4 regions of the Methylomusa anaerophila genome follow, and region 2 is predicted to be linked to each of the others. Evidence: riboswitches for the same ligand, from Rfam matches in the RefSeq annotation. Region 2 holds a riboswitch; each other region holds the start of a gene.
What was found. A riboswitch is a leader RNA that binds a small molecule or an ion and turns the genes downstream of it on or off. The one in region 2 is predicted to bind cobalamin.

Region 1: linked by a shared signal. The riboswitch ahead of MAMMFC1_RS00525 (sirohydrochlorin cobaltochelatase) and the one ahead of cobI (precorrin-2 C(20)-methyltransferase) in region 2 are both predicted to bind cobalamin.
Region 3: linked by a shared signal. The riboswitch ahead of MAMMFC1_RS14080 (precorrin-8X methylmutase) and the one ahead of cobI (precorrin-2 C(20)-methyltransferase) in region 2 are both predicted to bind cobalamin.
Region 4: linked by a shared signal. The riboswitch ahead of MAMMFC1_RS12400 (TonB-dependent receptor) and the one ahead of cobI (precorrin-2 C(20)-methyltransferase) in region 2 are both predicted to bind cobalamin.

The regions. Positions count from the first base shown of each region.
Region 1 is NZ_AP018449.1:149,745-151,944, forward strand. Features, by position in the region: gene MAMMFC1_RS00525 (sirohydrochlorin cobaltochelatase) at 1-816, opposite strand, end outside; cobalamin riboswitch at 1,201-1,381, opposite strand; partial or broken gene MAMMFC1_RS22545 (selenide, water dikinase SelD) at 1,640-1,825, opposite strand; gene aspD (aspartate 4-decarboxylase) at 1,898-2,200, opposite strand, start outside.
Region 2 is NZ_AP018449.1:1,877,924-1,880,123, reverse strand. Features, by position in the region: gene MAMMFC1_RS08245 (FecCD family ABC transporter permease) at 1-153, opposite strand, end outside; gene cobI (precorrin-2 C(20)-methyltransferase) at 150-875, opposite strand; cobalamin riboswitch at 1,319-1,501, opposite strand; gene MAMMFC1_RS08235 (hypothetical protein) at 1,551-1,886, opposite strand; gene MAMMFC1_RS08230 (helix-turn-helix domain-containing protein) at 2,032-2,200, shown strand, end outside.
Region 3 is NZ_AP018449.1:3,143,700-3,145,899, reverse strand. Features, by position in the region: gene MAMMFC1_RS14080 (precorrin-8X methylmutase) at 210-857, opposite strand; cobalamin riboswitch at 1,024-1,206, opposite strand; gene MAMMFC1_RS14075 (hypothetical protein) at 1,234-1,572, opposite strand; gene MAMMFC1_RS14070 (adenosylcobinamide amidohydrolase) at 1,644-2,200, opposite strand, start outside.
Region 4 is NZ_AP018449.1:2,735,262-2,737,461, forward strand. Features, by position in the region: gene MAMMFC1_RS12395 (ABC transporter substrate-binding protein) at 1-490, shown strand, start outside; cobalamin riboswitch at 594-771, shown strand; gene MAMMFC1_RS12400 (TonB-dependent receptor) at 932-1,243, shown strand; gene MAMMFC1_RS22690 (cobaltochelatase subunit CobN) at 1,350-2,200, shown strand, end outside.

The sequences.
Region 1 (2,200 bases), 1.7 Mb from region 2:
AACTTTAAATCCGGCAGCGGTCAGTATGCTTTTCGCCGAATCTTTTTCATCGCCGGCCATATCATTGGTGGCATGATCCCCGGCAACCAGCATAAGCGGCATCAGGGTGACTTTTTTAATTTTGTTGGCTTTCAACTGTCCAATTATATCTTCTAACGCCGGGCATCCTTCAACCGTATACACAAAAACATTGTTTACGCCTGCCTGACTGAGTTTATATTGCAGCGCGGCATAAGCGGCACTGCCGGGATGAACTCCGCCATGACCCATGAGCACTACCGCTTCCTGATTTTTTAATTGCGGAAATTGAGTTTTGACGGCTTGGAAGGCCTTCATATAATCATCCGGTTTATCTCCCTGCCCCAGATAGTACAAAATGGGCCTGCCCAAAACTATATTATCAAAAGCTTTTGCCTTTTGGTATGTTTGCACTGCTTCCTTGACCATGTCAAACTCTTCCCCTGGGGAAATATGCAGCGGCTGCACTATGACTTCCTTGTAACCTTCAGCCTGCAACCGGTCCAGCGCCTGTTTCTCGTTTTCAACTTTGATACCATCCCGTTCCGCGAGCGTTTTGATAATAATGCGGGAGGTAAAAGCCCGCCGGACTTCGTAGTCCGGAAATGCTTGCTGAATTTTCTTTTCCACTGCTTCAATCGTCAGTTTTCTGGTTTCCGGGAAAGTAGTACCGAAACTTACAACTAAAATTGCTTTTTTAGTCGGCTGTGGCGCCGCCTGAACGGAACTCATCAGGCCAAAAAGTCCAAACGTCGTAAGGGTGATCAATAAAATTGCACTGAACAGCTTAGTTTTCATGATTTTAGTCTCCTTTTTTGTTTTGTATGGTAAAGCAAAAGAATTAAGCCAGTCCGGTTTCACCTCCCAACAAAGATATATATGAATATGGAATAATTGTAAAAGGGAAAGGTCCGTCAAAGGACCTGTGCGCTATACGCGCAACAGAATTATAATTAATATTCTCAAAGAGAAGGGAGAACGGAATCAAACAGAGAAAAATCCCGGCTTGCTGCGGGAGAAAAGATAACAGCGCAAAGCTAATAAAAAATCCTGGACCCATAGGCCAGGAGTGATCAGCGTATAAAGCCGGCTTTAAGCAAAAATCCCGGAACACCAGGTGCTCCGGGAAGAAAAACAGCAGCTTTATGCCGTAATCCCCTCCCCATACCTCGTGGGTAAATAATGGTGATTGTCAGACAGGCAGTTCTCCTGACTCTGGATCATGGCTTACTTAAACCTTCCCAAGACTTACGTCTCAGTGGCATATCTTAAGCTTGCTCCCCATTACAGTGGCGGGACCGCACCGGCTTTTAACCGGACTTCCCTATTAAGCCCATTGGGCACCTGTCTCATGTATATGAAGTTAGTGAACTCTTATAATTCAGTTTATAAGACAATCAGCTGCTTGTCAATACTTTGATAATAAGATTTGTTACTATTGCAAATATTTACTGGTTATAATCCCCCGGCCCATAGTCAGGCTGTACGAATATACTGCCGGCGTCTTTGTCAACACTTTTTTAAGGAGTTATTTGAATATGGTGAGTTGGGTCTGCAACCATCTCACCGATAACGGCCGCTACCGGGACCCGGGCCTGTTCTGCAGAAATTCCAGGTTTTTGACTCCCACTTCTACCATCACCTCGGCGGCAGTCTTGTTTAAGGTGCCCATAACTTCAACCGCCTGGTCGATCGTCTCCTGAGACACGGCGCCGCGCTTAATAGCGGTAGTGATGATCCCGATGCCTAAAGGCTTAGTCAGAACCAGGACATCTCCCGGTTTAGCCGCTGAATTGATGACTACTTTTTATTGTTGCCGGCAGCTTGCGAGTTTATGGACTATTTGCGTGGAGGAAACACCGCCTGGCACCGTGACTTCTTACAAACTAACCTCTGATTCCTTCCATTCGACTACGTATTGTTCCAATACCTTGCGCAATTCATGCCCGATCTTGGCATAGGCATCATCATCCAGGTTGGCCAGTGATACTCTGACGGACCAGGTCGGCCCGTGAAAGCCGCCGCCATGCAACAATACAATGGAAGAATTTTGGGCTAAGCGAAAAAGGATGTCAACAGGTTCATATCTTCGCTGTAAGAAATCCGTAAATTCCCTGCCGTAGTTATGATTAGACCACTCCTCCAAATCAAATTGAGTATAATAATCCGCATTATACGGCAG
Region 2 (2,200 bases):
GGCTACGTCAACCACACTAATATCGGCCCGGCCAAAAGTCACCGACGCGATCGCCAAACCGAGAGCAGCCAACGTCAATACCAGACCGATGGTCAGTGCCTGCCTTTGTTTCCTGACAATCTCCTGCGCCAGGATATTTGCTTTTTCATTCATGCCAGGGCATGCTTACTTACTTTTGAGCGTTTGGTCAGTATAGTTGACAGGTAATTCACTTTTTGATCGTTTACGGCTCCAGAGAGGTCGTGAAAGATTTCTTCGCCCTCAAGACCGCATTTGGATACCATAACAGCATTTTCGGTCATGCCATGCTTATTCAGCTTATCAACAATCTGGGCGAAATTTTTGTACACCTTCATCAGCACCACATTGTCGGACACTTGCAAAACCTGTTCCAAGCGTTCTTCGTCGATAGTGGCGGGAATAATGCTGAGTATGTCGCCGCCTTCCGCTAAAGGCACACCTAACCGGTTGCCAATGGCGCAGAAGGAGTTGACACCAGGAATGTTCACGATTTCGTGGCCGCAGTCTTCAAGCAGCCGAAAAACATACATATAAGTGCTGTACAGCATGGGATCGCCCAAGGTCAGAAATATTACCTTCTTCCCGGCTTCCAACAGTCCTAGAATAGTATTCTTGTTATTCACCCAGGCCTCCGAAAGGGCCTGAGCATTGTAATTCATCGGAAAAACCAGTTCCAGTATCTGTGTATTTTCCTGAATGTACGGCTTTGCGATGGTAAAAGCAGTGCTCTCGTCTTTTTTCTCCGTGCGGGGCGCAATGATAACATCCGCCGCTTTGATTGCGTTGATGGCCTTAAGTGTTAATAACTCCGGATCACCGGGACCAACGCCTACGCCGTAAAAAATACCTGCCATATGATTTTTGCCTACCTTTCAATAAAATCGAACTATTCACCCATAAGACGGGAACTGCTTATAAACCGTCATTTGCGTCGTTACTCCTGCGGTCCTCACTCCGACCGTTCTGGCCTAGTTAGCCTTTCCTTAAGTAGTCTGTGCGGACCACCAGTACGCCTCCGTGAGGTCCCCGCACAAACTACTATGCTAAACTAACAAAATCAGAATCGTCGTCGTGCCTAGTCGGTCTGACTATGTTTACTCAGCAGCACATGAGTTACCATTCACAATATGTTTTATGGTATGCAACGGTATCTAACGATTTCTAAGCAGTTCGTGGCATTACACAACCTGAGTAATTATAAATAAAAAATCCCTGTCTCACCGGTAAACCCAGCCATGACAGAGATCAGCGTGCGAAATTCACATGCGAATCCCCTCCCCATCGCTCGTGGGTAATATCGGTGATTGTCAAACAGGCAGTTCTTCTGACTTAGGCTCATTGCCGTCCTGCGCCTTCCCAAGGTAATTACCTTCAGTGGCCTGTTGCAGTCGGCTCCCCATCACAGCGGCGGGACCGTGCCGGTTTTTTTTACCGGCTTCCCTATTAAGCCCAAACGGGCACCTGTTCCATATTGTGTTGTCTTTTATTTTATGGCAAAGCCAACGAAAAGTCAAGAATAACCGTATGTATTATCCTTTACACGTGTATCCCCGTGAGTTGCGGGGAGAATAAGCTGCTCCCCAAGCGTTGAAGCCGTTTCTGAGTTTCGCAATAGCGGATTCAAGGTAAAGAATTTGCTGCATATTGTCGATCATATCCGCCCATTCCGCCGCTGACAATTCGGTTCGTGATTTTCCTTCCGTTAGAATCGCCCGCATGGAATCCACACTTTCCAAAGACTGCGACATTACTTGCCGGAGTTTATTTACCGCCGCCAACAAATCCCTGCCCTGTCCATTGTAATCACCTTCATCACCTTCATGAATCATCGCCGGTTTTTCCGCCGTATCGCTATTATAACACATTAGCATGACCTCATTTCTTTTTGCCAATATTATAGCTGGAAAATAACAACAAGTCAATTACTACCAGTTAACTATCCAAAATAATTTTACCTTCAGTTAACAGGATTTTAACGATTTTGCGGCCAACAACAAAACAGGTGATGCAATGACATTCGGTGAAATAGTAAAAATATCCAGAGAAAATAAAAGACTAAGCCAAGAAGATGTATCCAAAGCCATTGAAAAAAAGTATGGTGTCCGCTTGTCCACCTCTTATCTTAGTATGATCGAGACCGGGATGCGAACGAATTTAACCGTCAATTTGCTCAACGCCC
Region 3 (2,200 bases), 1.3 Mb from region 2:
GGCTGAACAACTGCGGCTACGCTGCCTGGGCCACACCGAGAACACGCTTACAGTGACGCTCGTCCCCAAAGCCAGCGCCAGAATGATGGATTTTTTATACAGTTTTTATTTTTTATACTGTTCATAATATTCTTCCGATTGCCCTTTATGAATTGCACAACCAGCACCTTGAGTCCCTCGCCCAAGCGTCATTCATCATGCGTTTTCTCCTATATAACATTATTGGATACTGTTTCTGTCATGTACCAAAGGGCGTCCAAGGCTGCTACGGCAATAGGGCTGCCTCCCTTGTTACCTAAAACAGTAATATAAGGCACAGGCGAAGCTGCGTGCAGCAAAGCTTTTGATTCTGCCGCCCCGACAAAGCCGGCAGGCACGCCGATTACCAGCGCCGGCCGGATACCGGTTCGTTCCATTAGGGTTGAAAGTTCAAACAACGCGGCCGGCGCATTGCCAATGGCAACAATAACACCGTCTAATTGCCCGCCAAACTGCCTAATGGCGGCGGACATCGCCCGGGTAATGACGCTTTTGGCAAGCCGAGCGGTTTCTTCGCTGCCAATTAAACAGTACACCTTACCGCCATAGGATGAAAGCCGCTTATTAATTCCTGTACGGACCATTTCCACATCACAATAAATATCCCGTCCTGCTGCCAAAGCAGCACACCCGGCGGTGATTGCGTCAGGATGAATCCTGATGTGTTTGGCGTAATCAGGATCACCTGCCGCATGAATAATACGGGAATACACCTTAACAGCCGCCGGTGAAAGTTCCAGTCCCAGTTCATCCAAATAGGAACCTATAATTTCCATACTGCGGGTTTCAATCAAACCAGGATCCATGATATATTCCATAATGCGCCTCCTTAAAATATAGTTATGTACAGTATCATACCAAATGAAAACTCCTGGTCATAAGACCAGGAGAGTTAAATTCAGCATGAATAAATCCTTGACACAGAGCCCTTCTAAGTCAAGAGATCTTTCACGGTAATCCCCCTCCCCATCGCTCGTGGGTACAACGGTGATTATCAGTTAGGCAGTTCTCCTGGCTCCGGATCATGGCTTACCTAAACCTTCCCAAGATGGCAGATCTCAGTGGCATATCTTAAGCTTGCTCCCCGTTACAGTGGCGGGACCGCGCCGGCATTGCACCGGACTTCCCTATTAAGTCCTTTCAGACACCTAACTTTTTTCACTATGCAGTTTAAGTAAACATGTTAATAATAAGCTATTTGCAATGATGACACTGTCCTTCAGTCTTTCCAGAGACAATATTCGCAAATATTTCATGAGCTTCTTCGGAAGATTTGCCGTTTTCGATTGCTTTCTGGGCATGAATTACGGCAGAACGGTATTTTTTGTGTGCTTCATCCTGAGGAATTTTTTCAATGTCTTTAGTGTCAAAATTCATTACTTTTCGAAAAATCTCATGAATTTTTTCTGAAGATTTCCCTGCTTCTTTCGCAAATTGAACGTGTTTCATTGCACTTTCATAACGGTGCTTCGCATGTGGATCATCGGGAAGTTGAAATTCAGGATGTTCAGGATGTTTCTTTTCATTCATCATTATTCTCACCTCATTAAAATTATCTTTTTATATATTACTCCATATAGTGGTCATATAGTCAATAGCACTCCTCAGTCCCCTTGAGAACCGGCCAGTTTTGCTCTTAATATATCGACAACCAGGCCGGACCATGCCTGAATACAGTTTTCCAGTTTCGCCTCGGCGGCGATTGCCCGCGGCAAAACACCGAATTTACCGGCAGACAGCAGCAGCAACTCATTACCGGCGGCCACGGTTTCGTCGCCGGACAACAATTGCCAGTTAAACTGATCCAGTAAATGAACATACAGGGATGTATATGTCACCAACCGGGGGTCCTTGTCCAACTGTTGCAAGCAGTCTAAAAACCGTTGTTTTTCTAGATAGCCATTTTTTTGCAAATATTCCTGATACAGTGTTTCTTCCGTCAGGCCGAACCGGTTCATGCGCCTAAGCACGCTATGCTGTTTTTGGGGTGATAATCCGGTTTGCCGGAACAAGGCTTCTTTGACTGCCTGCTTTACGGTGCGGCCGATCAGTTCACCTAATTTGGAATGTTTGCCGGCATCCTCCAAATATAGTGGCGAACCCGGATTGGCAATTATTATTGTTTGGTCGGTCCCCGAACCTGTCGCCAGTCCGCTGGAAT
Region 4 (2,200 bases), 860 kb from region 2:
CCAAATCATTGCCCAAATGGATGAAAAACTACGGGAAATTAAGAATAAAGTTGACAAAATTCCCTTGGAAAAAAGGAAAACGGTTGTTTTGATTTCCCTAATGACTTCTTACGGCGGCATTGGCAGTCCTTTTGATGACATGTGCGGCTATGCGGGCGTTATCAACGGAGCGGGGGCAGCCGGGATCAAGAATGGACAGGTGTTGGCCAAGGAGCGGCTGATAGCAATAAATCCCGACATTTTGATCCTGCCCATGTATAATGATCATGGAACTTATGATGTGGAATCCTTTTACAGAGAATTTTTGGAGGATCCTTCTTTGCAAACCTTAACCGCAATTAAAGAGAAAAGGCTGTATATGCCGCGAGAAGGCTATATGTATAATGTTTCCCAGGATATTGTTTTCGGAATCCAGGAAATTGCGCTGGCAGCCTATGGCAAAGATTTTGCCCAGCCGGCTGATTGCCATATTTCCGTGTCAGGTGAATAAAGAATAAAGAAAGGTAAAAAATGGCTTGACAATATGACCGGTATATAGTTTACCCTATTGATTAAGCAGGATTTATTATGCTGATTGCTTTTGGTTTTTAATTGAATAGTCTTGAGAAATAGGTGCCGCAAGGCTTAATAGGGAAATCGGTGCAGCGCCGATGCGGTCCCGCCACTGTAATGGGGAGCAAGTCCACAAAACGTCACTGGGAAATATTCCTGGGAAGGCGTGGAGAAGCGATGAACCAAAGCCAGGAGAACTGCCTATTTTCTATTTACCAAGAATCCTACGAGCGATGGGATGGTAAGTGAGGTATTAACAAGGTTAACTTTGCCAGGCAAGCGTTGGCAGGGTTAGCATATTTGTAATACTAAAAACCTTTCTCGTGCGTTAGAGAAAGGTTTTTGTCTATTTTAATTAAATGGGGGAATTTTTTTTCTTATGAAAAAAAGATTATTCAGGGAAAAAATGGTCGTAGCAATGGTTTCTGTATTCGCGTTTTCCGTCTTTGGTCCGCAAACACCGGATGCGGCAGCCAGTTTCTTTCCGGCCACCACCTACTGGGTATGGGATATTGGTCTGAACTATCAGGCCGGCAAAGCCATTAAAGCCTTTGTGAAAGTGAATAATATCTTTGACAAATTCTACGCGGAGCACTCTAACGCGCGTTATAACTGGAGCTCAACTCCGGTTGAACAATGGTGGAGTGCTCCCGGCAGAAATATTCGCGTCGGCATGGAATATATTTTCTAACTAAGCGATTGAGAGAATGTGACTGCCACCATTTAGTTTCAGTGGCGGCGGCCTTTGACTGTTTAGCGTATACTTTATATTTTTATAAAACGGGGAGGATGTGTGCATGAAAATCGGAGCCATTGTATTAACGGGTTACATGCCGGCATTGCTGGAGGCTGCGGGGGAAATCCCCGGCCTGGAGTTGAAAATGTGCGGTACCTGGGATCTGGAGAATCCGGATTTTCAGGGGGATTTTTTCCGGTATCTGAAGGAACAGGCGGATGTTCTGCTCTTGTCGCCGCCTGCCGACAAGGTATGGGAAAAAATATCGGCTGAAGTTCTTGCCATCGTACGGGAAAAGCCGGCAGTGGCTTTTGGCTATGATCCGGGTATTGCCGTTTACAATACGGTCAAACCGGAAATCGCGCTGACCGTGCAGCGGTATTTAACTTACGGCGGCCGGGAAAACACCCGGAATGCCGTCCGCTATATCCAAAAAGCGGTTCTGGGAGCCGATATAGCCGTACCGGAACCGGTGAATGTCCCCTGGCAGGGAGTTTATTATCCCGGCAGTGACCGCATTTATGAGAGTGCGGCCGATTACCGGATGAATTGTCCCGGTTACCGCCCGGACCGGCCGACGGTAGGCGTGCTGTTTTACCGCCACGCCTGGATAAGCCGGAACATGGAGGTCATTGATGCCATTGTCAGCGAGCTGGCGGCGCAAGGGTGTAATGCGCTGCCGGTGTTCAGCAGCGACCAGTGCGATCCGGATACAGGCTCGCAGGATAACAGCCAGGTTATAAAAACGTATTATATGAACAACGGGGCAGCCGTGATTGAGGCGTTGATTGATTTGCAGTCGCTCTTCGTCATAACCAGGGAAACGGGTAAAACCGCGGATAATCCTCCCGGCTATGAACTGCTGCAGCAACTGAATGTACCCATTATAAAAGGTCTGCTGACCTACGGCAA